DNA from 2 places in the Caloramator sp. ALD01 genome. Region 1 is predicted to be linked to the other one. Evidence: riboswitches for the same ligand, from Rfam matches in the RefSeq annotation. Region 1 holds a riboswitch; the other holds the start of a gene.
What was found. A riboswitch is a leader RNA that binds a small molecule or an ion and turns the genes downstream of it on or off. The one in region 1 is predicted to bind lysine.
Positions count from the first base shown of each region.

Region 2: it holds a riboswitch for lysine, as region 1 does, so the genes downstream of both, A3M9_RS13640 (Na+/H+ antiporter NhaC family protein) here and A3M9_RS0104110 (aspartate kinase) in region 1, are expected to answer to the same signal.

Region 1 is NZ_AXAA01000005.1:107,926-124,472, reverse strand. Features, by position in the region: gene A3M9_RS0104140 (LTA synthase family protein) at 1-530, shown strand, start outside; gene A3M9_RS0104135 (NAD(P)/FAD-dependent oxidoreductase) at 527-2,197, opposite strand; gene A3M9_RS0104130 (amidohydrolase) at 2,322-3,911, shown strand; gene tyrS (tyrosine--tRNA ligase) at 4,248-5,468, opposite strand; gene A3M9_RS0104120 (cation diffusion facilitator family transporter) at 5,534-6,697, opposite strand; gene A3M9_RS13125 (hypothetical protein) at 6,842-7,036, shown strand; lysine riboswitch at 7,149-7,316, shown strand; gene A3M9_RS0104110 (aspartate kinase) at 7,389-8,579, shown strand; gene A3M9_RS0104105 (co-chaperone YbbN) at 8,753-9,064, shown strand; gene A3M9_RS0104100 (helix-turn-helix transcriptional regulator) at 9,073-9,438, shown strand; gene arsB (ACR3 family arsenite efflux transporter) at 9,452-10,489, shown strand; gene A3M9_RS0104090 (thioredoxin family protein) at 10,869-11,108, shown strand; gene A3M9_RS0104085 (4Fe-4S dicluster domain-containing protein) at 11,119-11,355, shown strand; gene glpK (glycerol kinase GlpK) at 11,535-13,031, shown strand; gene A3M9_RS0104075 (NAD(P)/FAD-dependent oxidoreductase) at 13,161-14,585, shown strand; gene A3M9_RS0104070 (NAD(P)/FAD-dependent oxidoreductase) at 14,600-15,862, shown strand; gene A3M9_RS0104065 (DUF1667 domain-containing protein) at 15,859-16,215, shown strand; gene A3M9_RS0104060 (FAD-binding oxidoreductase) at 16,234-16,547, opposite strand, start outside.
Region 2 is NZ_AXAA01000026.1:2-16,548, reverse strand. Features, by position in the region: gene A3M9_RS0109540 (hypothetical protein) at 1-261, opposite strand, end outside; gene A3M9_RS0109535 (DUF2089 domain-containing protein) at 280-645, opposite strand; gene A3M9_RS13650 (DUF6241 domain-containing protein) at 784-1,212, shown strand; gene A3M9_RS0109525 (H-type small acid-soluble spore protein) at 1,281-1,457, shown strand; gene A3M9_RS0109520 (alpha-glucosidase) at 1,500-3,182, opposite strand; gene A3M9_RS0109515 (endonuclease/exonuclease/phosphatase family protein) at 3,281-4,066, opposite strand; gene A3M9_RS0109510 (PTS transporter subunit IIBC) at 4,069-5,712, opposite strand; gene A3M9_RS0109505 (hypothetical protein) at 5,991-6,281, opposite strand; gene A3M9_RS0109500 (hypothetical protein) at 6,494-7,540, shown strand; gene A3M9_RS13645 (polysaccharide deacetylase family protein) at 7,518-9,098, shown strand; gene A3M9_RS0109490 (glycosyltransferase) at 9,092-10,330, shown strand; gene A3M9_RS0109485 (cellulose biosynthesis cyclic di-GMP-binding regulatory protein BcsB) at 10,341-12,290, shown strand; gene A3M9_RS0109480 (PfkB family carbohydrate kinase) at 12,382-13,473, shown strand; gene A3M9_RS0109475 (pseudouridine-5'-phosphate glycosidase) at 13,467-14,375, shown strand; lysine riboswitch at 14,441-14,618, shown strand; gene A3M9_RS13640 (Na+/H+ antiporter NhaC family protein) at 14,709-16,346, shown strand.

The sequences.
Region 1 (16,547 bases):
TAGGACAGTTTGTTGATATGCTAAAAAAGGAAGGACTTTGGGAAAATTCGGTAGTTGTATTTTATGGAGATCATTATGCAATTCCTTATGATAGGAAGGATATTATGGGAAAACTTCTTTATGGAAGAGAAGATATTTCAGCACTTGAATGGCAAGAGGCACAAAAGATAGTTGCAATGATTCACTTTCCAAAGCAAGAAATAAAGGGGCATATTAAAGAGGTTACAGGACAATTTGATTTTTATCCAACAATAGCAAATTTGTTTGGCATAGATGCTAAATACACTTTTGGTAGAGATGTTTTAAATACAAACAAGGGATTTGTTGTTTTAAGAAACGGAACTTGGATAACAGATGATGTAGCATATTTGAATTTTGTTGATAAGGTTATTGATAGAAGAACTGGTAAAGAATTAAATAAGGATAAGTATGTAGATAATTTTGAAAGGGCATATAGGATGTTGAAGTTTTCAGATAGTTTAATAGAATATGATTTAATACCTAAATTAAAAAATAAGGCAGAGAATTAATCTCTCTGCCTTATTGATTTAGCAATATTGTTGGCACAAAGCATTGCAGATTGACATGAACCCTGTTGCCATCCGTGTTTTGTAGAAACGTGTTCTCCGGCAAAGAATACCCTATTATTCATTTCAGGTAGAGTAGCTTCATACAGGAATAATTCCTTTTGACCAGGTGTAAGTAGGGATACTCCGCCCCATATAAATGGTATGTTTGACCAGAGTATTGTAGAGTAGTCGATGATGTTATCTTCAATATAATTTTCAGGAAGCTTATGAATAGACTCAATACAATTTGATACTTCTTTTATTTTTATTAATTCTGGTTGACTACCTAAGCGTATAGCATTTTGATGCCAATTATATGATGCAAGTAGCACTCCTGGAATCTTATAGGATGTATTTTCGATTAGTCTATATTCAAATAGCTTATTTGGAATAGCCTCCATATGGTCAGAGCCATAGAGTGTAGAAATAGTTATTAAATCTGTTAGTGTTGTTCCAGATATAGGAGTATCCTTTTCCCAAAACCTTTCTTTAAGGTATAAAAATGTTTTTTGACCTATTTCATAATTTAATTCATTAATTGCCTGCATTTTGAGAGTAGAAAAATTAGGTAATATTTTCACTCTTCTTAAGCTGGAGAATGGTATGCAACACACAACATAGTCAAATTCCCTATAGTAGACATTTTTATCGTTAAGGTCTGTAACCTCAAGTATAATTTTGTCTCCGTATGGGGACTTTATAATTGAATTTACTAAGTGACCAAATTTAAATTGTACTTTACCAGGTCCGTCTGAAGATATGAGTTGGTTGTAGAAGGATAGAGGTAGGTTAATCATACCCCCTTCTATAGTATAGTTATATGCAAAATCCACAGTATAAAGTTCACCTAATATTTCATATAAACTGATATGAAGTAAATCAGCTTCAAGGGATGATAGGTAGCTAATCATTGATATAGCGTCCTGAGATAGATTGGTATTTTCGTATGCCTGTCTTAATGATAAGTTTTGTATTTCTCTTATCTTATGTGAATAATTTTGTTTAATTTTAATAAGTTCTGTTTTTTCATTTGATGTGAGGCTATAGAAATACTTGTTATACATTTGTGATATTAACTTGCTTGGAGTAACTTTTTTCTCAAGTTTAGAAAGCTTAAATTTAGGGTATATATTTTCCATTACGCTTTTTGCACTTGGTTCATTCAAGGCGTGGCTATCGCGTATATAAAAGAGAGAAGAGTAGCTTTTGCTAATAAATGGACGAGTTTTAAGTTTAAACTTTTTTATATAGTTCCATACAGTTTCGTGGGCAATACCTATACGCATTGCACCAAGTTCGGCAAGTTGATTTGAATCCTTATCAAAATAGTGTGTTTTTATTCTTCCCCCTATCCGTTTAGAGGCTTCAAAGATAGTAATATCACAGCCTATTCTGTTTAATTCATAACCTGCACAAAGGCCTGCAGAACCAGCACCTATAACAGCAACTTTAATGCCTTTACCTTGAAGCTTAGAACAGATTGTTTCAATATCTTCTGGGGGAGACATAAGTTTTATAATATCATCAAAATCATTTAATCTATTATCAAGCTTTAGTAAGAATTTTAGCATTTTATGTCTTTCTTCATCAGTAGGATTGAAGGAATGAAGAGGTATAGTTTGTTGCATAAATTACCACCTTTAATGCTTTTAATAATTTATATGAATAAATTTAAAATAAAATGTTAAATAAATTTAAGTTGAAAGGAAGTAATGTTTTGTTATAGAACTATATAGGTAAGGGGGAGTGAATATGTCAGGAGTTTTGTTTAAAAATGCCAAAATTTATACAATGGATGGAAATGATAATATATTTTCTTCTATGTATATAGAGGATGGCAGAATAGTTGAATTATCAAATCAAAATTTAATAGAAAAGTATAAAGACTGCAAAGTTATTGATTTAAACGGTAGAGCAGTTTTCCCAGGCTTTGTAGAGAGCCATATGCACCTTATAGAGGCAGCAAGAAGTATGGTTGAGATGGACTTTAAAAATGTAAAAAATAGAGACGACTTTGAACACGCATTATATTCTTTTAGTAAAACAAAGGAACCAAATGCTTGGATAATGGGTTCGGGATGGAGTGAAATTGTCTTTGGAGGTATTATGCCCCACAGATTTGATATCGATAAGATTGTTAGTGATAAGCCCGTGTGCTTAATAAGACAGGATGGACACTCCCTCATACTAAATACCAAAGCATTGGAGGTACTTAATTTAAGGGATAATGAGTCGGTTATTAATTCAGAAACGGCAGTAAAGGATGAGTTTGGGCTAACTGGACTTTTTTACGAAAATTGGGTATTTGAAATAATAGGTAGAATAATGGATATGATGCCAGATATCTATTATGAAATAGCTCTATTAAGAGTAGATAGTGAACTTATAAAAAATGGAGTTACTTTAGTAAATGATATTATGACTCAGTATCCAAGATATTATAATACCTTCAAAAGACTTCAAAGGGAAGGAAAGATTAAAGTTAGAATTATTGCAGGAAGCCTTGGTAATTCAAAGGAATACAGTGAATTTATTAAGCTTTCTGAAACAGAGAAGCTAAAAAAAGGTCCAGTAAAATATTTTGTTGATGGTAGCTTTGGTTCAAGGACAGCTCTATTGACTGAACCCTACGAAGATGAACCTAATAATATTGGATGTCAAAATTTAAGTGATGAAGAAATATATGACATAATAGAAAATTCATTGAAAAACAGCATACCAATAGCAGTCCATATTATTGGAGATTTAGCTATGAAAAAGTTTTTAGATATATATGAAAGGGTATACAATATTTATCCAAATAAAGAAGTCAGAAACAGGGTTGAACATATCCAGATAATAAAGGAAGAGGATATAGATAGATTTAAGAGATTAAACCTTATTGCATCCTTTCAGCCTATATTTAATTTAGAAAGCAATTTAACATTAACAAGGCTTGGATTTAGAAGAATAAAGGATACTTACAGATATAGAACATTTATTGAAAGAGGTATAACTACAATATTTAATAGTGATACGCCCTTTGGTGCAGAGTATGTGCAAAAAAAGGACGGGACATTTTTTAAGGGTTTTGAACCAATGCTTGGCATATACTGTTCTGTTAATAAGTTAAATTTAAATATCGAAGAGAGGGTAACTGTAAAACAGGCTGTAGAATGTTATACTAAAAATCCAGCCTATGCAAATTATATGGAGGATGTCTACGGAACGTTAGAGAAAGGAAAGTATGCTGATTTTGTAGTATTAGAAGAGGATATTTTTGATATCGATACTTTAAAGATTAAGGATGTTGAGGTTTATATGACTGTAATAGATGGTGAAGTTGTTTATCAAAAACAATGATTTAAGATACAAAAAAGGTATAGTTAAAAAACTATACCTCAGGCTGTTGGAAAAGTTATGTATTGATTAGCCCCACGAAGGATTTCTTAGGCATTCGTTCATTTCGCTAATCAATTCTAAGCTTTTCTTTGTTTGAAAAAGTCCTACCCTCGCGATGCCATCGTCCTGATGGCCGCTCGGCTCGGCACGTCCTGTGCCGAATTACGGACTTTTCCAAAGTCGAAAAGCTAAGAATTGCTAAAGCTGATGAAAGAGCCTAATAAAATCCTTTCATGGGGCTTTTTCAGATTTTAGTTAACAATTAAGTTTGTCAACAATCCGAGGTATAGTTAAAACTTATATAATTACAACTCTATAGAAGGTCTTTTTACCTTTTCTAACAAGCATTTCTCCATCTTTAAATAGAGATTCATCTATTACAAAATCCATATCAGAAACTTTTTCGTTGTTTATGTAAAGACCACCTTGTTGAATAAGTCTTCTTCCTTCGCTCTTTGAAGGAATAGCCTTTATTTCTACCAGCACATCAATAACCTTTTGGCCAAGTAGGTTAGATGGCATTTCAAAGGTTGGAGCATTGCTTAAATCCCCACCAGATTCAAATAGTGCAATTGCAGCCTGTTCAGCCTTTTTAGCCTCTTCTTCACCGTGAACAAGCTTTGTAACTTCGTATGCAAGAACCTTTTTAGCCTCATTTATTTCTTTATCCTTTAATGAACCTAATCTTCTAACTTCATCCATTGGTAGGAAAGTTAAAAGAGCAAGACACTTTTCAACATCTGCATCATTTACATTTCTCCAGTATTGATAGAATTCAAATGGAGTTGTTTTATTTGCATCAAGCCATAATGCTCCTTTTTCTGTTTTACCCATTTTCTTTCCTTCGCTGTTAGTTAAAAGCTTAAATGTTAACCCATAGGCTGGTTTACCTTCTTTTCTTCTAATAAGGTCAGCACCAGCAAGTATGTTGGACCATTGATCATTTCCACCAAGCTCCATTACACAACCATATCTTTTATTGAGTTCTAAGAAATCATATGCCTGCATTAACATATAGTTGAATTCAAGGAAGGATAGTCCCTTTTCCATTCTAAGTTTAAAACACTCTGCAGTAAGCATCTTATTAACTGAGAAATGTACTCCTACATCTCTTAAAAATTCTATGTAGTTTAAATTCCAAAGCCAATCAGCATTATTTACCATTATTGCTTTACCATCAGAAAAATCTATAAATCTTTCCATTTGCTTCTTTAAACATTCTGAATTATATTGTATTTCTTCCTTTGTTAGCATTTTTCTCATATCAGTTTTCCCACTTGGGTCCCCTATCATAGCAGTACCGCCACCAATTAGTGCGATTGGTCTATGGCCTGCCCTTTGCATATGTGCCATTGCCATTAAAGCTATAAAATGTCCAACGTGAAGGCTATCTGCTGTAGGGTCAAAACCAATATAGAATGTAATTTTTTCTTTTTCCAATAATTCCTTTATTTCATCTTCGTGGGTAAGCTGTTCAATAAAGCCACGTTCCATTAGCACATCAAAAGCTGACATTATTAAAACCCTCCTTAAAATAAGCTTGCATATATTTTACCAAAGTAAAAGTATAATTTCAAATAAAATTAATAATCTGCATACATATTGTCAACGTGAATTATTATTTCATAGTTAGGAAGTATTTTATGCAAATCATTTATTATTTCGTGTGCTTTTTTGCCCATATCATTTTGTTTAATCTCATTTGAAAAGACTACATCAAATATAATATTCTTTTTATGCTTCCCATCAACTAATCTAATATCGTGAACATCAAGTACATATTTATATCTTGATAGTACATCTTTTATTTTAAATCTTATTATTTCCAGCTCTTTGTTATCAAGAACAACGGGATCCATATGTAGGATTAAAACGATGTTTAATTTTTTAGACACTTCGTTTTCAATTTTATCAATAAGTTCGTGTGCTTCTAAAATATCTGTCCTATAATCTATCTCTGCGTGAAGGGAGGCTATTGTTTTTTGTGTACCATAGGTGTGAACAATAAGGTCGTGTACTCCAATTATGCCTTTATAGGACTTTACACTATCAACGATTTTTTTCACAAGTTCAGGGTCTGCAGCCTCACCAAGTAAGGGACTTATTGTTTCGTTAATAAGGTTATAACCTGCATAAAGTATAAAAAATGAAACTAATAATCCTATATATCCATCAATTGTTATATTGAAAAATTTTGAAATCAATATACTTATTAAAACAGTAGATGTTATTATTACATCACTAAAACTATCAAAGGATGTTGCGTTTATTGCTCCAGATGATGATACCTGTGATAGTATTTTATTAAAATAACCGAGCCAAAGTTTTATAATTATAGATACAACAAGGACTATTGCAGTATATATATTAAAGGTGAGTGGAGATGGATGCAGTATTTTTTCAAAGGACGATTTTAAAAACTCAAATCCAACTAAAAGTACAAGTATAGATACAATAAGACCTGCTATATATTCTCCTCTTCCGTGACCAAAGGGATGCTCTTTATCGGCAGGCTTATCTGCAATCATAAAACCTATGATTGTTACAACTGAAGAACCAACGTCAGATAAGTTGTTAAAAGCATCTGCAGTTATTGCGATACTTCCACTTAATGTACCAAATATGAATTTAAATATAAAAAGTAATATGTTAACAAAAATACCTACACCACCAGATAGATAGCCTATATATTTTCTATCGGTTTTATTTTTTAAATACATTTCAATAAGCCTTCTTGTCATATTCATCAGTCTCCCTTAATAGATTTATAGATATATTTTAACCTAAAAGTACAAAAAATAGAATTGATGTTTCAATAAATTACCACGAATTTTAATTAAGAGTAGGGTAAAAATAATAATGTCAAAAATAAAAAAATGGAGGTATGAAGTATGTTACAAAAGAATGCAAGACAAAATGTAGAAGAAAGCGTACAAAATCTACAAAACACTCTAAATAGTCTAAGACAGGCAGCTACAACTGTAGAAAATCAAAACACTAAGGCACAAATTGAACAGCAGATACAAAGTATCCAAAATACTTTAAATGCATGCCAAAACATAGCAAATACATTAAGGCAACAATAATAGGAGGGGATTACCCCTCTTAATTTATTGCAGAAAATTAATAAAAATACATTTGAAATGTATAAATATTTATGATAGTATAAATACAATAATTTAATAAAAAAATAACAATACCTTATGTAGAGGTGCCTAAGTCAATAGTACTAAAGGGGAGCTTGGCAGGTTATGAAGCTTTAGGAAAGGGGCTTTAGGCCGAAGGGGATAGTCGCCAAACTATCTACCTGGCTGTTTGCATAATATGCACTCAGCTGTCACCAAAGGGTGGAGAGCTACAAAGGTTTTGTTTGGGTATGCAAAAAGCAGCTTGAACAAACCTTGCTGCTTTTATTTTTTTATAAAGGAGGAATGGGAAATGGCAATTGTTGTACAAAAATATGGTGGAAGTTCAGTAGCTACTACTGAAAAAATAAAAAGAGTTGCAAAAAGTGTTATAGATAAAAAAAACAAGGGATATAAAGTTGTTGTTGTAATATCGGCAATGGGGGATACAACGGATGATTTAATAGAGCTTGCAAAGGGTATTTCTAATAATCCTGATAAAAGGGAGTTAGATGCACTACTTGCAACAGGTGAAATGATTTCAAGTTCGCTTTTGGCAATGGCTATAAAGGACATAGGATATGATGCAATATCCTTTAATGCATTTCAAATTCAGCTAAAAACAAATGGAGTATATGGTAAATCGTTAATTGAAGATATAAATATTCTTCCTATAAAAAATGCATTAGATTTAGATAAAATAGTTGTTGTAGCAGGATTTCAAGGTGTTTCAGATGAAGGTAATCTAACAACCTTAGGAAGAGGAGGTTCTGATACCACAGCTGTAGCACTTGCTGTTAAATTAGATGCTGAATGTGAAATATATACAGATGTTGATGGAATATATAGCGTAGATCCTCGTCTTTATAAAAATGCAAAAAAAATTGAAAACATAAGTTATGAAGAGATGTTGGAACTTTCCAGTCTTGGTGCACAGGTTATGCATTCAAGGTCTGTGGAACTTGGACAAAAATACAATATACCCATCTACGTTGGACTTAGTTGTAGCGATATAAAGGGGACATATATAAGGGAGGTTGAAGAAATGGAAAATAAGCCAGTAACTGGACTAGCAGTTTCAGATGATGATGTTTCAATAACTTTACTTGATATTGATTATGATATTTATACCCTATCAAGTATATTTGAATCAATAGCTGCAAGGAAGATTAATGTTGATATGATAAGCCAGACTGCACCACAAAACGGCAGTGTCAACATATCCTTTACAATACCAAAGGCTGATTTAAATGAGTGTTTAGAAGTTGTCAGAGCATATACGGTTAAAAGGCCAATTATAGACGAAAATGTAACAAAATTTTCTATAGTAGGCATTGGTATGAAGACGACATCGGGTGTTGCAGCAAGGCTCTTTAGGGTGTTTAAGGAGAATAATATACAGGTTAAAATGATTACCACATCAGAAATAAGAATTACTTGCACTATAAATAGGGAGGATAAATTAAAGGCAGTTGAACTTGTGGCAAAGGAATTTAATTTATAAGAAATGTAAAAACTATAGGAAGAAAAACTTTCTATAGTTTTTTGTTATTATGTAAATTATATGTTAAAAATAAGTATAAAGCATAAATATTTTTATTTTTTATATTGCAAAAGTCATATAAAAGTATTATTATATGATTAAAGAATCATATACTTTATATGGAAGGTGATAGAATGAAGTTGCAGGAAATTAATAAAGCACATTTTGAGGGAATGGAAAATAGCATAACTGGGGTATTAGAGCTTTATACTACGACCTGTCCAGTTTGTGTACAATTAAAGCCTGTACTTGAGGAAGTAGCACAGGAGATAGAAAATGTTAATTTCTACACAATTAATGCACAGGAAAATATGTCAGTTGCAAGAAAGTTTAAAGTAATGAGTGTACCTACTACACTTATATTAAAAAATGGCGAAGTTGTGGAAAAAGTAATAGGTTTTAAAAATAAAGAAGAATTAAAGCAGATAGTACAAAAGCATTTTTAGGTGAGGATATGGAATTAGTTAATATTTTAAAGGCTTTATCAGATGAAACGAGAATAAGGATATTAAATCTTTTAATGGTTAAAGAACTTTGTGTATGTGAGCTTGAGGTGCTTCTTGGACTTAATCAGTCCAACGCCTCAAGACACCTAAATAAACTTTCTTCTGCTGACATTTTAAAGAGCTATAAAAAGGGACAGTATGTATATTATTTCATAAACTCAGATTTTATAAAAAAATATCAAAATCTATATGAAACCCTTAGACAAAACTTTAACAATTATGATATACTAATGAACGACAAAAAAAATTTAGATAAATATATTTTAAGTGGTATATCCTGTGAAGATTTAAAGGAAGGTAAATTAAAATTTTAAGGGAGGTTAGTTTATGGAAAAGAAAAAAGGATTAGGCTTTTTTGAAAGGTATTTATCTATTTGGGTTGCTCTATGTATTGTTGTTGGTATCTTAATAGGAAAATACATTCCTATAATACCAAAAACATTAAGCCGATTTGAGTATGCTAATGTTTCAATTCCTGTTGCAATATTAATATGGCTTATGATTTATCCAATGATGCTTAAAATTGATTTTTCAAGTGTTGTGAATGCAACTAAAAAACCAAAGGGACTTATAGTTACTTGTGTTACAAACTGGATAATAAAACCATTTACAATGTATTTATTTGCATACTTTTTCATAAGAATAGTGTTTAATAATTTCATCCCAGATAACCTTGCAACAGAATATATAGCAGGAGCAGTTCTTCTTGGTGCTGCACCTTGTACAGCTATGGTTTTTGTATGGAGCTATTTAACTGATGGAGATGCAGGATATACACTTGTTCAAGTTGCGGTAAATGACTTAATTATACTTGTTGCATTTACACCAATTGTTGCCTTTTTACTTGGTGTAAGCAATGTTAAAGTGCCATATAATACTCTATTCTTATCAACTATTCTATTTGTTGTTATACCACTTACATTTGGTTATCTAACAAGAAGAAGTGTTATTAAGAATAAAGGACTTGATTATTTTGAAAATGTATTTTTAAAGAAGTTTGATAATGTAACAATAGTAGGACTACTATTAACACTTGTTATAATATTCTCATTCCAGGGAGAAATTATACTAAACAACCCATTCCATATTCTATTAATAGCAGTACCACTTACAATTCAAACCTTCTTTATATTTGGATTTGCATATGCTTGGTCAAAGATTTGGAAGCTTCCACATAATATTGCGGCACCAGCATCTCTAATTGGTGCAAGTAATTTCTTTGAACTTGCTGTTGCAGTTGCAATATCATTATTTGGTTTAAAATCAGGAGCAGCTCTTGCAACAGTTGTGGGTGTTTTAACAGAGGTTCCAATAATGCTAACTCTTGTTAAAATTGCAAATAATACAAGACATTGGTTTAAGTAATAAAACCTCTTTTGGAGCCAGACTGTTGACAAGGCTATTTATTGATTAGCCCCATGAAGGATTTCTTGGGCATTCGTTCTACAGCTTAAGCAATTCTAAGCTTTTCTTTGTTTGAAAATGTCCTACCCTTGCGATGCCATCGTCCTGATGGCCGCTCGGCTCGGCACGTCCTGTGCCGAATTGCGGACTTTTTCTACGTCTAAGCCTAAGAATTGATAGAGCTCATGAAAGAGCCTATTGAAATCCTTTTATGGGGCTTTTTCATACTTTAGCTAACAAGTGGGTTTGTGAACAATCTGACCCCTTTTGGGGTTTTTATTGACTTTAATATTTAATTATTTTATAATATATTTATAAAGTATAGAAGGGAGATGTTTTTATGCAAATTAAAATACTTGGTTCAGGTTGTGCAAACTGCAAAAAGCTTGAGGCAAATGCAAGAGAGGCTATCAAAGAACTTGGAGTAGAAGCTGAAGTTATAAAGGTTGAGGATTTTAAAGATATTATGAAGTATGGAGTTATGAGAACTCCTGCAATAGTAATAAATGAAAAGGTAAAGATGTTTGGAAAGGTTTGTACAGTAGATGAAATAAAGAACTATATAAAGGATGAAATGTAGGAGGAATTTTATGTCAAAAACTTGGTATCCAGTAATAGACTATGAAAAGTGCACAGAGTGTGGGATATGCTTTGACCACTGTAAACACGGTGTCTATAGTAAAAGAGAAAGCAGAATAATTGTAGTTGAAGGGGAAAACTGTGTTCACGGATGTAGAGGCTGTCAAAGCAAATGTCCTTCAGGTGCTATAAGCTATGTTGGTGATGACGGCACAACTAAGGGAGGTTGCTGCTGTAGCTGTTGTTAAAAAATAGCTTATCTATGTTAAAATTATAACTTTTCAAAAAATATTGAAATTTATTTCTGTATTTTGATAAAATAAAAATAGGCAGAGTAAAGAGAGCCACAACACATTAAGGGAGTGTTGTGGCTTTTTTGAATAATGAATGCATATATTTTATTATCTAAAATTGAGGGGGATATAAAATGTCAAAGTATATTCTTGCATTAGACCAAGGGACAACCAGTTCAAGAGCAATAGTCTTTGATAAGGGAGGACAAATTATTTCTGTTGCACAAAAGGAATTTACTCAAATATATCCAAAGGCTGGATGGGTTGAACATAATCCTATGGAGATTTGGGCAACTCAAATAGGTGTAGCAAATGAGGCTATGGCTAAGGCTGGGCTAACAGCACAGGATATTGCAGCAATTGGTATAACAAATCAAAGAGAAACTACAGTTGTATGGGATAGGACAACAGGAAAACCAATATACAATGCAATAGTATGGCAGTGTAGAAGGACAGCAGATATATGTGATGACTTAAGAAATAAAGGCTATGCAGAAATGATAAGAAATAAAACAGGATTAGTAGTTGATGCATATTTTTCAGGTACAAAGATAAAATGGATACTTGATAACGTTGAGGGTGCAAGAGAAAAGGTTGAAAAAGGGGAGCTTTTATTTGGTAATATAGATACGTGGCTTATTTGGAACTTAACAGGTGGGAGGGTTCACGTTACTGACTATTCAAATGCTTCAAGAACAATGCTATATAATATTTACGAATTAAAGTGGGATGATGAGATACTTGAAATATTAAATATTCCTAAATCAATGCTTCCAGAGGTTAAGCCATCAAGCTGTATATATGGATATACAGCAGTTGATGTAATAGGAGGAGAAATTCCAATAGCAGGAGATGCAGGAGATCAGCAGGCGGCTCTATTTGGACAGGGATGTTATAGAGAAGGTATGGCTAAAAATACATATGGAACAGGATGCTTTATGCTAATGAACACAGGAGAAAAGCCTGTTAAATCAAAGAATGGACTTTTAACAACAATAGCTTGGGGAGTAGATGGAAGGATAGAGTATGCTCTTGAGGGGAGTATATTTATAGCAGGTGCAGTAATTCAGTGGTTAAGAGATGAGCTAAGAATGATAAAAACAGCAGCCGACAGCGAAGAGTATGCAACAGCTGTTGAAGACTCTAATGGAGTATACGTTGTCCCTGCATTTGTCGGTATGGGTGCTCCATATTGGGATATGTATGCAAGGGGAACAATAGTAGGATTAACAAGAGGAGCAAAGAAGGAGCATATTATAAGAGCTGCCCTTGAATCAATGGCATATCAAACAATGGATGTTATTAAGTCTATGGAGGAGGATTCTGGAATTTGCCTTTCAGCACTTAAGGTTGATGGGGGTGCAGCTGCAAACAACTTCCTAATGCAATTCCAATCAGACATATTAAATGTCGATGTTTACAGACCAAGGGTAATAGAGACAACAGCATTAGGTGCTGCATATCTTGCTGGATTGGCAGTTGGATATTGGAAAAATAAAGAGGAGATATTAAGTAATTGGGCTGTAGACAAAAAATTTGAACCTAATATGGATGAAGAAAAGAGAACAAAGCTTATTAGGGGATGGCATAAGGCAGTAAAGAGAGCATTAGAATGGGAAAAGGAAGAATGATTGATTTTTAATCTAAAATATGGTAAACTATAATTAATAGAATATTTTGGCGAGAGTTGAGAGCCGTGAAAATAGACCACATATGTGGTTCTGTTTTCACGGCTTAATTTTTTAAGGGGAGGTTTTTGTATGTACGATGTTGCAGTAATTGGTGCAGGCATAGTTGGGACAAGTATAGCAAGGGAATTATCAAGATATGACTTAAATGTAGTGGTTATAGAAAAAAGCAGTGATGTAGCAAATGGCTCTACAAAGGCAAACAGTGGAATTGTTCACGCAGGGTACGATGCAAAGGAAGGTACTTTAAAGGCAAAGTTTAATGTTTTAGGAAGTGAGATGTACGAAGAGATATGCAGAGAATTAGATGTACCATATAAGAGAAATGGTTCTTTAGTAATTGCCTTTAACGATGAGGATTTAAGACATATAGAGATGCTCTATAAAAGAGGATTAGCAAATGGAGTTAGGGAACTTGAAATAATAGATAAAAACAAGGTTTTATCTTTAGAACCAAATGTTCAGGATAACGTTGTGGGGGCTCTTTATGCAAAAACAGGAGCAATAGTATCTCCCTTTGAGCTTGCTATTGCTCTTGCAGAAAATGCAAATCAAAATGGAGTTGAATTTATGCTTTCAACTCAAGTTGTAAGAGTTTATAAGGAGAAGGATGTATTTACGATTGAGACAAGCCAAGGAATTATAAAATCAAGATATTTAGTCAATGCAGCAGGACTCTTTGCGGATGATATAAATGATATGCTTGGAGGAGAAAAATTTAGGATTATACCAAGAAGAGGAGAATATTGTTTATTTGATAAAGCAGTTGGAGGAATAGTTACAAGAACTATATTCCAAACTCCTACAAATAAAGGAAAGGGGATACTGGTATCTCCAACGGTACACGGCAATTTATTTGTTGGTCCTAATGCAGTTGAAATGGATAGAAGGGACGATGTTTCAACAACAAAAGAGGGCCTTGATGAGGTATTAAGGGGAGGAAGTAGAAGTGTAAAGGGATTAAATCAAAGAGATGTAATAACTTCCTTTACAGGTATTAGAGCAACACCGGATAAGAGGGATTTTATAATAAATATACCAACTCCAAATGCTGTAAATGCAGCAGGGATAGAATCTCCAGGTCTTACGGCATCTGTAGCAATTGCTCCATATGTTGTATCACTTATTGAAGAACAGGGACTTAAACTTATAAAGAAGGGTAGTTTTATAGCCACAAGACAAAATACAAAATTGTTTATAAATATGTCAGAGGATGAAAAGAGAGAAGTTTTAAGTAAAAATCCTATGTATGGAAGGATAATCTGTAGATGTGAACACATAACAGAGGGAGATATAATAAGTGCCATAAGAAGACCACTTGGAGCAAAAAGTGTAGATGGAGTGAAAAGAAGAGTTAGAGCAGGGATGGGAAGATGCCAAGGAGGCTTCTGTATGCCAAGAGTGGTTGAAATACTTGCAAGGGAGCTTAATATATCTCTAACTGAAGTAAAAAAATCAGATGAAGGCAGTTTTATTTTGACAGGTAAGACAAAGTGATGGGAGGAGAAAAAATGAAGAGGGATTTGGTTATAATAGGTGGCGGACCTGCAGGACTTGCAGCAGCAATAGAGGCAAAGAAGAATGGAATAGATGATATTCTGATATTAGAAAGGGACAAAAGACTTGGAGGTATACTTCAGCAGTGTATACACAATGGTTTTGGACTTCATATTTTTAAAGAACAGCTCACAGGCCCAGAGTATGCCCAAAGGTTTATAGATGAGGTAGAAAAATTAAAAATAGAATACAAGCTTGATACTATGGTATTACACTTATCAGAAAATAAGCATATTACAGTACTAAATCCAAAGGATGGCATTGTTGGAATAGATGCAAAGGCAGTAATACTTGCAATGGGATGCAGAGAAAGAACAAGGGGAGCCTTAAATATACCAGGAAGTAGACCAGCTGGTGTATTTACTGCAGGTGCAGCCCAAAGATTTGTGAATATGGAAGGATATATGGTAGGTAAGAAGGTTGTAATTTTAGGTTCGGGTGATATAGGACTAATAATGGCAAGGAGAATGACACTTGAGGGTGCAGAGGTTAAGATGGTTGTGGAGCTTATGCCATACTCAACTGGGCTTAAGAGAAATATTGTTCAGTGCCTTGAGGACTTTGATATACCTCTTTTATTTAGTCACACAGTTGTAAAGATACACGGTAGAGAAAGAGTAGAGGGAGTTACGATTGCAGCTGTAGATGAAAATAGAAGGCCTATTGAGGGAACAGAACAGTATGTTGAGTGTGATACACTTTTATTATCTGTTGGATTGATACCAGAGAATGAACTCTCAAGGGAGGCAAATATTAAATTAAATCCAGTAACTTCTGGGGCTTATGTTAATGAGCTTATGGAAACAAGTGTAGATGGAATTTTTGCCTGTGGGAATGTTGTTCACGTACACGATTTGGTTGACTATGTTACAGAGGAAAGCTACCTTGCAGGCTATGGTGCTTCTAATTATATAAAGGGAGAATATGTTAAAGATGAAACTGGATTTATAACTAAAACAGGATTTGGCATACGATATGTAGTTCCTAATAGAATAAATCCCAAAAATGTAAAGGATAAGGTAAACTTCTATATGAGGGTAAATGATGTATATAATAATGTTGATTTAGTTGTAAGAGATGGAGATAGGATTGTTTACAAAGTTAGGAGAAACCACGTTTCACCTGGAGAAATGGAGAATGTTAAACTTTCAAAGGATGCTTTAGAAAAGGTAGAAGGCAGTGAACTCGTATTTGCATTAGAGGAGGTGGCAAAATGAAAAGGAAGATGACTTGCATAAGCTGCCCCTTAGGATGTCAGCTTGAGGTTGAAGTTGGTGAAAATATAACAGTATCAGGGAACAAATGTAAAAGAGGAGAAGAGTATGCTAAAAATGAAATAACAAATCCTAAAAGAATTATAACCTCAACTGTAAAGGTCTTAGGAGGAGATAGACCTCTTGTGTCAGTTAAAACAGATAGGGAGGTTCCAAAGAATTTGATATTTGAGATAATGAAGGAGATAAATAAGGCAGAGGCTGTAGCACCTGTTGAAATTGGGGATATTATTATAGAGAATGTTTTGGGGACAGGTGCTAATGTGGTAGCAACATCAAAGGTATTGAAAATATAAAGGAGATAGCTTGGTTTGCTATCTCCTAAAACTATACATATGTATATCTGGATGAATTTTTTCTTCAGAAATCATATCCCTTATTATTTGACCTGCTATTATTGAATATAGTATCCCATTTGAACCATATCCAAGTGCAAAGTAGAAGTTTTTAAACTTTGGATGTACACCTATATATGGAAGCCCATCCTTTGTATCTCCAAATAGTCCGTGGAATTTAAACTCAACTTCTAAATCTATATTAGGAAACATTTGGCGAAGTCTTTGTTCAAGCTTTTGATATTTATTTTGAATTATAATTTGAGGGGGATTGTTTATAGGTATATCCTCTC
Region 2 (16,547 bases), on a different contig from region 1:
TTCTTCAAGTCCCTCAACACCTTCAACCTTTGGCAATTTTTTAATAGCTGCTCCAAGGGTGCTTATGAATTTTACAGGTACATTGATGTTTACGTTGTCTCCCTTTGATGATTTCACTATTACCTTAAACATTTTATCTTTAGTTTCACTTGTCTTTTCTTGCTCCTTTGAATTTAAAAGCGAAATAAGTTCCGCTGCCTTTTGTGAATCAATCCTGCCTTCCTCAACCATTTTCAATACCTTCATTATTTCTTCGTTCATTTTAATCCCCCTTTAAATTTATTTTTTTAATAAATTGATTGCATCATCGGCGGTTATCTCCCCGTTTTCAAGTTTTGTTAGTATGTCCAAGGTGTTGTTTTCGTCTTTTGATTTTGTTGGTATGTATCCAAGTGCAGATATTACATCATCAAGTTTGCTTCGAACTGTAGGGTAGGATACACCAAGTTCCTTTTCAACGTCCTTTATATTTCCTCTGCATTTTATAAATACTTCAATGAAGTTGAGCTGTTCTGATGTTAAATTTGAAAACCTTGAAAGTTCAAATTCGTTTTCAATGACTGTTTGGCATTTTGTACATTTAAGCTTAGTTGCAATTAATTTTGAATTGCAGACAGGACATTTGGATATAATTTTAAATGCCATACATTATCACCTCTCTTAATTATATTATAACTCTAATATTAAAAATGTAAATACAGAAATTAAATATTTTGATTCAAGACAGCAATAAAAATTAAAAATATTAATTACAGTATTTAAAATATAAAAGGAGATGATTGTGTGAAACTAAATAAAAGGACGGTCGTTATTCTTTTTTGTCTTATTCTATTTGTAGGTTCTTTTTTATGGATGAGAAAAATTTTAATTAATGAAGGAGTAGTACAACCTTTAACTAAAACCAAATCAAAAGTAGTTTCAAATAAATCATTAGAATATGAAATATATGATACAATGCACAGGATGGCAAATACAAAAATAGAGGCAGTAGATGGTGAAGTTTGGGGAGAAGTTGAAATAACAGTTGAGCTGTGTGATAGATTGATTGAAAAGATTAAAGAAAGCAATTTGAAAGCTTTAGAGAAGAATAAATTAATTGAAATACTAAATAGGTGGAAAAATGGAGATTTTTCAAATTGTGTAGAGGAACATAACTATGTATGGAGTAAGCTTGGAGGGACAGTAGGTAAGGCCAAAAGTTTGCGAAAATAATTTTGTTAAAAAATGGTGTATAATATTTTCTAATTTGCACAACATAATACAAAAAAAGGGGTGTAGCTATGAGGCTTGAAAGGGCAATGGAAATTCAAGACTCACTTGGTGTAATTGATGTAAAGTACAACGGCCACAGTGTCTGGATTGAGGAGGTACATAAGGATACAAAATCAGCAGTTGTTAAAGACTTAGATACCAACAAGGTTTTTGAAGTTCCTGTTTCAAAATTACAGGAGAAATAAAAATAAATATACTTTAGGTGATAATCACCTAAAGTATATTTATTATAAATTAATCTTATAAATTCTTGCCTCATAAGGTCTTAAGGTTATATTGTCTATATTTTCACCTAAAAAGTTGTAGTTTGATAAGATTAGCTTAGCCTCTTTAATCTCAACATCTTCAGGAAGTTTAAATTCAGGTGTTCCACCAAAGAAGTTTACCACTACTAAAAATGCATCATCTTCCCCTTTTCTTATATATGAGTATATCTCCTCGTGCTCTCTATTAATTTCAATAAAATCTCCATAAACAAGAGTTAAATTGTTTTTTCTAAGTTCGATAAGCCTTCTATAGTAATTTAATATTGAATCTTCATCCTTAATTTGAGCTTTAACGTTTATATCCTTGTAATTTGAATTAACCCTAATCCAAGGAGTAGTCTCACTAAATCCAGCGTTTTTGCTGTCATCCCACTGCATAGGCGTTCTTGCATTATCCCTTGATGTTAGGTGTAGCCCCTTTATATAGTTTTCGTGGCTCACAAGTCCAGATTCAACAAAATCCCTATATTTATTAAAAACAGCAACATCCCTATAATCCTCAAGTTCAAAGTCCCAAGCATTTGTCATTCCTATTTCATCACCATAGTATATAAATGGTGTTCCCTTTTGGGTAAGCTGTAATGTTGCCAGCATTTTTGCAGACTCTTTATGGTATTTTTTATCGTCCCCAAGTCTTGATACTGTTCTTGTTGAGTCGTGGTTTGAGTAGAAGATTGGGCACCAGCCTTCCTTCTCATCCCTCATCTGCCATCCACTCATCTTTTCCTTTATCTCTTTTACTAAATCTATCTTTCTTCTCTCCCAGTCCCTTTCACCTTTGCCAACAGAGTGCATATCAAAATGGAAGGTCATATCAAGTTCTTCTCTATCAACACCTGTATATAGGTAGGCATTATGGTAGCTAATTCCCCCTGTTTCTCCGATTAAAACGTGATATCCTGTGTTAAATACCCTTCTTCTTATTTCCTTTATATAGTCGTGTACCTTAGGTAGGTTTTGAACATATTTTATAAAGTCTCCATATACTTGTCCTTCTTTTATCTCTGCATCTGGGAAGTTAAAGTCCTTTTCAAGATGGTTTATTGCATCAAATCTAAACCCATCAACTCCTAAATCAATCCAAAATTGAATCATTTTAATTATTTCATTTCTTACATATTCACATCTCCAGTTTAAATCAGGCATTTTCTTTGAGAATAGGTGTAGATAATATTCTCCTGATTGTTCATCATATTCCCAAGCACTTCCACCAAAGAAGGAACCCCAATTGTTTGGAGGATTTCCGTTTTTACCAGGATGCCATATATAATAGTCCCTATACGGATTGTCCTTTGATTTTCTGCTCTCAACAAACCAAGGATGTTCATCTGAGGTGTGGTTTATAACAAGATCCATTATTAGCTTCATATCCCTCTTATGCATTTCTTGGATTAGAAGTTTGAAATCCTCCATTGTACCAAATTCATCCATAATATCATAGTAGTCGCTAATGTCATAGCCATTGTCATCGTTTGGAGATTTGTTTATAGGGTTTAGGTATATCATATCAACACCTAAATGTTTAAGGTAATCAAGTTTTTCAATAATTCCCCTTAAATCACCAATTCCATCTCCATTAGTGTCTTTAAAACTTCTTACATATATTTGGTATGCTACGCCTTCCTTCCACCAAGCTCTTTTCACAATAAACACCATCCTTTATAATTTTATACAAATTTTAAAATAATCAGAAAATATCCTTTTTATTTTAAGGGCTGTATTATTTTATACAGCCCATATGTTTATATTTCAACACAAACACCAAAGTGGTCAGATACAACCTCTTTATTTATACCGTTGAATATAACAGATGAAGACTTAACAGGTATTTTCCTATTTACTAAAATTAAATCAAGTCTTAAATCATTTCTGTTTTCATCCCAACCTGCTATTTTCCCCTTTACTGTAACGCCATCATCCTTTACTTCTGCAAGGCTGTAGGTGTCGTAAAGTCCCCTTTGTATGATGTAGTCATAGCCTTGATTTCTTATAAAGGCGTTGTTGTTAAAGTCTCCCATAAGGAATGTTAGCTTATTTTGGTCAATAGTTTCATATAACCTGTCAAACTGCTCCTTAAAGGGTTCCTTCTCATCATCCCACCAACCAAGGTGGCAGGAGTAGAAGTCTATCACTTCTCCTTCTATTAAAATACTTGCCTTTAAAACTCTTCTTGTTTTCCAAAAGCTAAAGTCATCTGCCCTTGAAATGAGGTATGACTTTACATCTTTTACCTTATGCTTTGTTAAAAGAGCAACTCCTTCTTCGTATTTATCATATCCTATATGGCTCTTTTCGTAGTACATACTGTACTTTTCCTTTGAAGTTTGGTTTATTTTATTCATAAGTAGGAGGGCAAAGTTGTCCTCCTTAACAATGTCCATAGCTACTTTACTTTCAATTAGCTGATTTACCTCCTGAAGAGAAACCACATCATATCCCTTTTCAATGATATCCTTTGCAATAATATCAAGCTTTTCAAGCTGATTCTCCTCAATCCAGGAATGGCAGTTTAGTGTTAATAGCTTCATTATTATGCCCCCAATATATCATTTATATCCGATTTTAATATATCTGCCTTAGGACCGTAAATTGCTTGTATTCCCTTATCCTTTATAATTAGTCCAACAGCTCCATTTTCCTTCCATTTGCTTTGTTCTGCAACCTTTGCTGTATCAACAACTGTAACTCTAAGTCTTGTCATACAAGCATCAACTTCAACAATGTTTTCACGTCCTCCTAAAAGTTCAATTATTTTAAATGCTAATTCTCTATTGCCTGTATTAGTAGTTGTTGCAGCAGCCTCTTCCTCTGCATCAAGTTGATTTTCTCCACGTCCTGGAGTTAGTATATTAAACTTCTTTATTGCGAACCTAAACCCAAAGAAGTTTACAGCAAAGAATAGAAGGCAAGTAAATACAAAGTTTAGTAGGTCCTTTGCAAGTCCAGCATTTATTATCATTGGTGTACGTGTTAAAAGTTCTATAAAACCAAAGGCGTGTATTCTTAAGTTTATAAGGTCTGCCATTGCAAAGGCAAGTCCTGTGAACACTGCATATCCAAAGAATAGTATTGGTGATGTAAACATAAACATAAATTCAATTGGTTCTGTAACTCCTGTTAAAAATACTGCAAGTGCAGCAGATAAAAACATTGATTTGTATTGAGGTCTTTTTTCCTTCTCAACGCTCATATACATCGCAAGTGCAGCACCTATTAATGATGCAGTTGAAGTTACTACTTGTCCAACCTTAAATCTTGCTGGATGCACTGTAGCAAGAAGTTTATTATATGTAGCCATATCTCCAGCAGCCTTTAGGTTGTTAAGGTCTGTAATCCAAGCAAGCCATAGAGGGTCTTGCCCATAAACAACTTGTCCAACTTTATCTCCAGTCAGTATGTTGTAAACTCCACCAAGTTCTGTGTAGTTCATAGGTATAGTAATCATATGGTGAAGACCAAATGGAAGTAGTATTCTTTCAAGGGCTCCATATATAAATGTTGAGATAAATGGAGCATTTTCCCTTGATGTTGCAATCCATTTACCAAATGTGTTTATACCAGTTTGTACAATTGGCCAAAAGATTGAAAGTATAGTTGCTGTTACAACTGAACCTAATATAACCACAAAAGGAACAAACCTTTTTCCATTAAAGAAGGAAAGTGCGTTTGGAAGTTTGTTGTAGTTGTAGTATTTGTTATAAAGTGCGGCACCTAAGAAACCTGCTATTATACCAACAAATACACCCATATTAAGTGCTGGAGCACCAAGTACAGATGTAAAGTAGTCCTTAACAACTAAATTTGAGCCAAATATTGTTTTAACAGTTGCATTTGCATCCTGAAGCATTGCACCATTTACGCCAAATATTGCACCTGTTACACGGTTTATTAGTATGAAGGCTATAAGTGCAGCAAAGGCACCACCAGCTCTCTCCTTTGCCCAAGAACCACCTATTGCAACTGCAAATAGTATGTGAAGATTTACAATTATTCCCCAACCTAAATCTTCAATTATTCTTGCAATCGTCTGTGCAAGTGTAATGTCCCCAAATAGAATTCCAATAAGTTTTCCAATTGAAATCATAAGTCCTGCTGCAGGCATTACTGCGACTACAACCATAAGTGCTTTTCCGAATTTTTGCCAGAAATCAAAGGTGAATATTTTTTTAGACATTTTAAAACCTCCTTTAAATGTGAGCAAACGATTGCATAGGGCGTAAAAAAATATTTGATGGATTATGCCATCAAATATTTCAGACAATTAACAATTGTAGTATATAGTAAAAAAAGTCTGATGTCAAGAAACCTAAGATTAATAAAAATATTAAAAATATAAAGAATTGAATAAGTAACCTCATAGGAAGGTGAACTCCCCCCCCTACTTATATAAGGGGGAGATGAATGTTATTGATTAAGTTAAAATGAGTTTTAAGGGGAGAAATTTTAGATGATTTATATTTCATTTATATTGGTAACATCGTATTTTTTAACAAGAGTAATCTTTTTATCTGAACTTTCGTAAATATTACAGTCAAATCTATATCCTCTAATACCCTTTAGCTGAAGCTCTCTTAATATGTTAAATATAGGGTTTGAATCAAAACATTCAAATACTAAGTCCCTATCACAGCTGCTACATATTCCGTATATTTCAATAACATCAAAGTTGTTGTTTATTATATCCTCTGCTATCTCATCTATTTTGTTTTCATAAGTTAGGTTGATATGGTATAAATTCATCATAAGTCGCCTCCAAAAACAATAATATTCAGATTATTTTCAATATTAGTATAAATCAATAGATATAGCTTGTCAATAAATTAACCAAGTTTTAACCTGTTCTATTTAATCCCTTTGAAAAATATAATTTTATAAGACATAGGGGAGTGGTTGTTATTAGAAGGTATATTTTATTGGTTTTAGTTCTCATATTTCTTGTAATGTGGGAGGGGAATATGAATAGTAAAAGGTTAAGTTTCGAATATGATTATCCTTGTGAGACACTTGATGAAAAGTTAGTTAGGGAATTTGTAGAGAAAAAACTAACAAGTGAGTATGGAGGTATATTTACCAACTATAAAATGGAGTTTGGTTCAAGGGATGTTTTGTCAGAATCTGAGGGACTCTCTATGCTCTATTATCTATACATAAAGGATGAGGCAGGATACAGGAGGCATTATGAGTTTGTAATGGATAAAATGATGCTAAAAAATAATTTGGTCTCTTGGCGAGTTGGTGAGGATTATAAATATACATCATCTGCTTCGATAGATGATTTGAGAATTATAAGAGCACTTTTAATAGGGTATAGTGTTTTTGGGGACAAGGAGTACTTCAATCTTGCTAAAAGGATTATAGCCTCTGTTAAAAAATATGAATGTAGGAATGGCTTTTTAGTAGACTATTATGATGGATATACAAAGTCAGGTACTATTACTTTATCCTATATAGATTTGTATACAATGAATCTTATTAGCAATTACGAACTAAGTTTTAAAAGCATATACGAAAACTCAAGATGGGTTTTAGAAAATGGAAAGATAGAGGGTACCCCCTTTTTTAGAAATAGATATAATTTAAGAACAAAACAATATTCAAGTGAGTATAAGGTTGATATGCTTCAAAATGCAATAGTAGTTGAACACTTGGCAGAGGACAACATTTTTTATATGGATTTTATTAAGTTTATTAAAAGTGAAATAGAAAAAAAGGGTGCAGTCTATTCAGAGTATTACATAAGAGATTTAAAGCCAGCCTCAAGGATAGAATCCACAGCAATTTATGCGACTTTAGCAAGGGTTGCTTTATACTATAGGGATGTTGATTTATATAATATGCTAATAAACAGGATGTTAAAACTTCAATGTAAAAATAGACTATCTCCCATATACGGTGCATTTGGTAATGAAGCAAATCTATATGCCCACTCCTTTGATAATTTAAATGCACTTTTAGCCTTAAGGATGGGGGGATGCTATATTGTTAAAGAAGATAATAATTAGTTTATTAGCAATAATATGCTTTATGATTGGAAGAGCCTGTGCAGAGGATAAAAGGGATAGGGTGCTTATAATATACGATACAAGATATAAATTTGGTTATGACAATGATGAGGTTTTAGCCTTTAAACTTGCATTAGGTCATTTTGATGTTGATGTTTATGAGGTTTCAGAGAAGTGCTATCAAGAGGGATATTTGGAGCATTTTGATTGTGTTTTTGTTTTGGGGTTAGATGAAGAGGAACTTTCAAGTAGGGTTTTAGAGGACTTGATGAGGTATAAGGGAACTACAGTTTTAATTGGGACAGGCTTTAAGGAGGTTCTTCTAAGGGAGCAGTTTGGTAAAAATATATTTTTAGGAAAAAACTATAATGCAGTCGATGTATATTATAGGGATTTGGGGTTTTCGTTTAATAGAAAATTTGGTGTTTCGGATAACAATTTTGTTGATTTCTATGACGTAAAAAATGGACAAGTGATTAGCTATTTTACAGATGGTAAAAAACAAATACCATATATATTTAAATACAACAACAGGTGGATTGTTACAAGATATGATTCAGAGGGAACAACCTTTTATATACTTTGTGACGTTCTTCACGATGTTTTAAAAAAAGAACATAGGCAGGAAAAAAGGGTTTTTGTAAGGATAGAGGATGTGCACGCTAAAGTTGATGTTAAAAAATTGAGGAGTATAGGAGACTATCTAAAGGCTGAAGGAATACCCTATATGATAGCCCTAATTCCTGCTTATAAGGAAAATGGAAGGATATATAGGATATCCGATAATAGGGAGCTTGTAGAGACACTAAGATATATGCAACAAAATGGAGCTAGTATAGTTCTTCACGGATATACTCATCAAATAAGGGATGAAAAAACTGGGGAAGGTTATGAGTTTTGGGATATTAAAAATAATAGGGCACCATCGGATGATATGGATAAGTATATGGAGGATAGGGTATATAAGGCACTTTTAGAATGTTTAAAATGTGGACTTTATCCTCTTGCCTTTGAGGCACCCCACTATGCAATAAATAGAGATGGATATGAGTTCTTAAAGAGGCACTTTTCAACTTATGTAGGTCATATACAAACATCAGAACATTCCTTTTGTACAACATCCTACCCTTTTAGAATAAATGATATTGAGTTTATAAATAGGCTTATACCTGAAAACTTAGGCTATGTCTATTCAGACAACATAAATGAAATATTAAAAAATATAGATAGAACTTCCGTAGTTAGAGACTATTTTGGAGGCCTTTATTTTCATACGTTTGTGAATATTGACTATCTAAAGAAAATAATAGGAGAGTTAAGGAATAGGGGTTATTCTTTCTATGACCTAAAACAAGAGGAAAACTATATAAAATTAAAGGACGTTTGTATAAAAAGTAGAGATGGGAAAATAGATTGGGACTATCACAAGAGGATAGATATAAAATTAAGTTTTTATGATATACAAAGGTCTGCTCTTTTTATATTTATCCTATTATTAACAGGAATGGTAGTAATATTAATTCATTCCATTTATCTAAGGAGGGAGAGGGGATGGTGATTTATGATAATTTGTTCCTGTTCTCCCTTTATTCTATATGGCTAATGCTCATCATAGGAGGAATACTGACTTATTTTGGCTATCTATATTATATTGAATCAAGTAAGACAACTTTTTTATTAGAGGAGTTGCCTTTTGTATCTATTTTAGTCCCAGCCCATAATGAGGAGAAGGTAATTGAAGAGACTGTAAGGAGTATAATGGATTTTAACTATCCTATAGATAGGTTTGAACTTATAGTAGTTGACGATTTATCAACAGATAATACAGGGTATATTTTAGAAGGATTAAAGGAGGAGTATAAAGGGAGGCTTAGGATTGTAAAAACAGATTTTAAGACAGGGGGAAAGGGTAAGGCAAATGCCCTAAACATTGGGCTTAAATATGCAAAGGGTGAGTTTATTGCAGTATATGATGCGGATAATAGACCAGATAGACAAGCACTATACAATCTTGTTTGTGAACTTAAAAAGGACAGAAACTTAGGTGCTGTTATAGGTAAGTTTAGGACAATAAATAAAAACAAAAACCTATTAACAAGGTTTATAAATATAGAGGGGCTTAGTTTTCAATGGATGGCACAGGGAGGAAGATGGAGACTTTTTAACTTATGTACCATACCAGGAACCAATTTTTTAGTAAGGAAGGATATACTTGATAAAGTTGATGGATGGGATGATAGGGCAATTGCAGAGGATACAGAGGTTAGCATAAGAATATACAGTATGGGATATAGAATTAAATTTGTTCCACAGGCAGTAACCTTTGAACAGGAACCAGAAAACTTAAGAGTTTGGTTTAAGCAGAGGAAAAGGTGGGTTAAGGGAAATGTATATGTTGTATTTAAATATTTATTTGATAGAAGTTTGATAAAAAGTAGTGCCTTTATAGATGTTATTTACTTTACATTAGTTTATTTTGTTTTTCTACTATCAACATTAATCTCTGACTGTGTTTTTATTCTTGGTTGTTTAACTAACTTAAGTGTGGGTGTTTATGGAAATTTGGTTTTGATTTGGTTTTTATCATATATTATGTTCATACTTGAAGTTGCTATTTCTCTATCCCTCGAGAAGGAGGAATTTACTATTAAAAATATTGCATTGATATTTTTAATGTATTTTACCTATTGCAAGCTTTGGGGTATTGTTTCTACAATGGGTGTTTATTCCTACTTAAAGGATAGGGTTTTAAAAAGGGAACACAGGTGGTATAAGACAGAAAGATTTTAGGGGGGATAAGATGAAGAGGATACTTAAGATTTTTATTATACTTTTTTTAGTTTTTTCTCAAACTATATATGCTGAGAATATAGGAATAAAAAACTATAAATTAAACAACAATGTAGAACTTAGAGGTATTAGAAGTTATTATGATTTTAATTTTTATGTTGATGAAAATTGGTTTTTAAAGGATGAAAGCTATGTATATTTAAATATAAATATAAGTGAAGCAATAAAATATAAAAATTCTATGCTAACTGTATATTTAAATGGTTCTTCTGTTGGAAGTGTTGAGATTTATGGTAAAAAAAATATACAAACAGCCTTCTTCTTAAAAAGGGAAAAAATGAAGGTAGGTTTTAATTCTTTAAGGATATGTGCCTTTAAAATGATAGATGGAGAAGACTCCTATGAAGATACAAACATAGGAAATTGGATTGAGATTCAGGATGACAGCTATGTTCACATAGAATACGAAGAGAATATGGAAAATATAAGGCTAAGTAATTTCCCTTATCCCTTTTTAAAAAGGGGAAATGATGATGGTTTTAACACAGTTATTTTAACAGGGGAAGACTTAGATTCATATCTTGCACTTTTTTATCTATCAGCAGTATTTGGAAGATATGATGCATACTCTAATTTAAGTTTAAGGGTAGAGCATATTAAGGATTTTAGTGTGGATGATGTGGATAAAAATATAATCGTTATATCTCCCTACTTTGAATTAGACGAAAATTTTAAGAAGTACATAGACAGTGAAGATAGAAGCAAAATATCAAATAATGCTTTAGTCAAGCTTATAAAATCTCCCTATAATGTGGATAGGTATGTTTTAATAATAACTTCCTTCGACAGTAAAAAACTTATATTTGCAGCTAAGGCGTTAGGCGATATAGATTTTTTAAAGGGAGTATATGATGATACATTTTATGTAGGTGAATATAAACAAAAAAATAGAGAAATATATCAGGATAGAGTGACTTTAAAGGATTTAGGTTATAAAGATATAGTTTTAAACGGCATAGATAATGAGGTTGATTTTTTTATAGAAATACCAAAGGATAGGAGTTTGAAGGAGGAGGCTTTTGCCCAATTTAATTTAAGGTATTCGAACTTAATAGATTTTGAAAAATCGTCCCTTTGTATTTATGTAAATGATATTCCATATTTAGATAAGGCTTTATCTTTAGAAAAAAGTAGAGGGGATAGTATAAGACTGAGTTTAAAGGATGTAGTACAAAGTGGAAGCGTCAAACTCAAGCTGAAGTTTAATCTTGTTCCTAAAGATAAAAGGAATACAGCATACCTTGCCAACAATTTATTTGCTGTTATTTTGAAGGATTCTATCATATACAAACCAACAAAGATAGAAAAAAGAAGAGACCTCTTGTTTTATCCTGCCCCCCTTATTGAGGATGGAGAGTTTAATGACTTAAATGTTGTTATTCCAAGCAGTTTAGACGGTGAAGACTTAAGTAACTTGTCAAATATATTTGCATTTTTAGGACACAGCATTAAAGGATTAGAGGGATTAAGTGTTAGCTTGTTTGTTGATAAATCAAAAAACAATTTAATTTATGGATTGAACTTAAAGGAACTACAGGATAATTTGTATGTTGCAAAAAAGGATAGAAGGTATAAGGCAAAAGAGAATATTGTACTAAATGAAGGGGATGGAGTAATTGAGCTTATATATGGAGTTTATGCTAAAGATAAATTTATTTTAACCCTAAATGCTGTTAAGAGAGAAGGAATTAAGAATATATCAAAGTATCTCAGCGATTTTGATTTGGTTGAAAGATTAAGGGGAAATGTCTGTGTAATAAATTCTATGGGAACAGTAAAAACTTACTATATCGAAAATGAAAAAAGTATTTATAAAAATATATTTTCTGCCTATGTATGCCTTGGTATGGCTATTATTGTATTTATTGTTTTAATTTATACAAATAAATGTAAAGAATAAATATAATTTTTTAAATGTTTATTGTATTTTAAATAGGTTAATGATACAATAAACATATGATTATAAATTAAGCAAAAGTTTAGGTGATTATATGACAAATAGAGAAAGAGAAATACTTGAACTTATTAAGAAGAACCCCTTTATAACCCAAGAGGAGATAGCTTCAAAGCTTAAAATAGCAAGGGCATCGGTTGCTGTTCATATAACAAACCTGATGAAAAAGGGATATATTTTAGGAAAAGGTTATATTATAAACATTGATGAGTATGTTTTGGTTATTGGAGGGGCAAATGTAGATATACAAGGCTTTCCAAAGGAAAAACTAAGGTATAAAGACTCAAATGTAGGTATTTTAAATATGTCCTTAGGTGGTGTTGGAAGAAACATAGCAGAAAACCTTGCAAGGCTTAATGTAAATGTAAAGCTTATAACTGCTATTGGCGATGATATGTATGGCAGAAAAATACTTGAGCATTCTAAAAATATAGGTATAGATATGAGCCACAGCCTAATTGTCTCTGATGAGAATACTTCAACATATCTTTCTATATTAGATGAAGATGGAGATATGGCAGTTGCACTTTCTTGTATGGATATATGCGACAGGATAGGTGTAGATTTTATAAAATCAAAGAAGAAGATAATAGAGGGTTCAAGAGTATGTATTGTGGATACAAACATACCTAAAGAAACACTTGAAGTTATAGCAGAACTTGAGGATGTTGTTTTGTTTTTAGATACAGTATCTACAAAAAAGGCACAGAAGGTAAAGGATTTCATAGGAAAGTTTCATACAATAAAACCAAACAGATACGAGGCTGAAATTTTAACAGGAATTTATGTTGATAATGTGGATAAAGCAAAAAAGGCCTGTGAGGTTCTTTTGAATAAGGGAGTAGAGAGGGTATTTTTAAGTCTTGGTGAGGATGGAGTAGTATGCGGAGATAGTCAAGGAATATTTAAAATAGATATGCCAAAGGTTTGTGTTGTAAATGCAACAGGTGCTGGAGATGCCTTCTTGGCAGGACTTGTTTTCAGCTATATAAACGATTATTCAATGGAGGCTTCAGCAAAATTTGCAATGGCAGCAGCAGCAATTGCTCTATCCTCAAAGGATACTATTTCAAACAAAATGACTATACAAAATGTAAATACAAAGGCAAAGGAGATGGGATTATGTTAAAGGATTATTTAGTAATTTCACAGGAGGTTAAAGAGGCGCTTGAAAATGGGAAGCCTGTTGTGGCACTTGAATCTACAATAATATCACACGGTATGCCATATCCACAAAATGTTGAAACTGCACTTAAGGTTGAAGAGATAGTTAGACAAAATGGGGCAGTTCCTGCGACTATTGCAATAATAGGTGGAAAGCTAAAGGCGGGTTTAACTCGTGATGAAATAGAATACCTTGGTAAAAAGGGAAGAGAGATAGTAAAGGTAAGTAGACGCGATATTCCATATATAGTTGCAAAGGGAATTGATGGTGCAACAACTGTTGCATCAACAATGATTATAGCATCCCTTGCAGGAATTCGTGTTTTTGCAACAGGAGGAATAGGTGGAGTACACAGAGGAGCACAGGAGACCTTTGATATTTCAGCAGACCTTCAAGAGCTTGCAAATACAAATGTTGCAGTTGTTTGTGCAGGTGCAAAATCAATACTTGATTTAGGATTAACTTTAGAATATCTTGAAACCTTTGGTGTTCCAGTTGTAGGATATAAGACAGAGGAGCTTCCAGCCTTCTATACAAGAAAGAGTGGATTTAAGGTTGATTATAGATTAGATACTCCAGAGGAAATTGCAAAGATGTTAAAGGTAAAATGGGAACTTAACCTTAAAGGTGGTGCAGTTATTGCAAATCCAATACCAGAGGAATATGAAATGGATTATGATACAATAAATAGAGCAATAGAGGATGCACTAAAGGAAGCAGAGGAGAAGGGAATAAAGGGAAAGGAATCAACTCCATTTTTACTTGCAAAGGTTAAGGATATCACAGGTGGAAAGAGCCTTGAGTCTAATATTCAACTGGTATTTAACAACGCAAAGCTTGCGGCACAGATTGCAAAAAATTTATAAAAAAGGCTTGACAAACAATTAACTTTATAGCAAAATATAACTTAAATAAAAATTGAATATGCGTTGACCATGATAGAGGCGCGGTGTCTAAGAGTACTATATCTGAGGCAAGCACGATGATGGTATAGGAAAGGAGCCACCGCCGAAGCGTAGGGCTGATGCTTTAAGGCTCTATGGCTGGGGCTGCATAGAATATATGCAGAACTGTCACAAACGCATAGTTTGTGGAGAGCTATCATGCAAGGGCAGGGTACGTATTTTTGTACCTTTGGTGTCTTTTGCTTTGATGGACTCTCCTCCGAAAAATTATTAAATTAAAGGAGGAGTTTTTTTATGCCAGGATTTTTAACACTTTTACCACCACTTGTCGCTATTTTATTAGCATTCAGAACCAAAAATGTTCTTTTATCCCTGTTTGTAGGGGTACTTACAGGTACATTTCTTTTAAGTTTAACTTCCCACGGTTTTATTTTAAGTTTCTTCTATGCGTTTTTAGGATTAGTAGATAAGATACTTGCATCCCTATCAGATACTTGGAATGCAGGAGTAATACTTCAATGCCTTGCGATAGGAGGCCTTATTGCAGTTGTATCTAAAATGGGTGGTGCAAAGGCAATAGCAGAATCACTATCAAAGAGAGCAAAGTCTGCAAAGAGTGCACAGCTTATAACTTGGATTCTTGGAATACTTGTTTTCTTTGATGACTATGCAAATTCACTAATTGTAGGTCCAATAATGAGACCAGTTACTGACAAGATGAAAATATCAAGGGAAAAATTATCCTTTATAATAGACGCTACAGCAGCACCTATTGCAGGAATTGCACTTATATCCACTTGGATTGGATATGAGATAAGCTTAATAAAGGATGGATATGCTCAAATTGGACAAGATGTAAATGCCTATGGAATGTTTGTTTCAACAATACCATATAGATTCTACAATATATTTATACTTATATTCATAGTTCTAACAGCAGTTTTAGCACGTGAATTTGGTCCAATGCTTGAGGCAGAAAGAAGAGCAAGGATACTTGGAAAGGTGATTGCAGATGATGCAAAGCCAATGGTATCAAATGAGGCTTCAAACATTGAACCAAAGGAAGGAATTAAATTAAGTATATGGAACGCAATAGTTCCAATAGGTGCATTAATTGTGTTTGCATTTTTAGGATTTTACTACAGTGGATATACAAGCATAATGGCGGGAGAAGATAAGGAGTTAATTGAGGCTATAAAAAATGCACCACTATCCTTTAACTCAATAAGAGAAATATTTGGTGCATCAGATGCCAGCGTTGTACTTTTCCAATCAGCCCTTTTAGCAAGTATAATAGCAATTATAATGGCAGTAGCACAAAAGATAATGACAGTAGGAGAGGCAATTGATACTTGGCTTGAGGGAGTAAAGTCACTTGTAATTACTGGTGCAATACTACTTCTTGCTTGGTCACTATCTGGAACAATTAAGGAGCTTGGTACTGCAAAATATTTAGCAGGGGTTCTATCAGGAACGCTACCAAAGTTTTTACTTCCAAGTTTAATATTTGTTTTAGGTTCAGTTATATCCTTTGCAACAGGTACATCCTATGGAACAATGGGAATACTAATGCCTCTTGTTATTCCACTTGCACACTCAATGTCACCTGATGCAAACTTTATGACAATGAGCATAGGTGCTGTTTTAACAGGTGCAATCTTTGGTGACCACTGTTCACCTATATCAGATACAACAATTTTATCCTCAATGGGTTCAATGTGTGATCACTTACACCACGTTAAGACACAGCTATACTATTCTATTGTAGTAGGTGTTGTAACAGTTGTATGCGGTTACTTACCCGTTGCAATAGGTATACCAGTTGTAGTTTCACTTCTACTTGGGGTATTTGCTTGCTTTATGCTGGTAAGATTTGTTGGAAAACCTGTTGAAGAGATAGAAATAGAGGCTGAAGTTGGTTTAGAAGAATAGGTTTAAAAGTAAACATAAGGTAATGGATATCTTATCAGGCTGTTGAAAAAGTTATATATTGATTAGCCCCATGAAGGATTTCTTAGGCATCCGTTCATTTCGCTAATCAATTCTAAGCTTTTCTTTGTTTGAAAAAGTCCTACCCTCGCGATGCCATCGTCCTGATGGCCGCTCGGCTCGGCACGTCCTGTGCCGAATTAC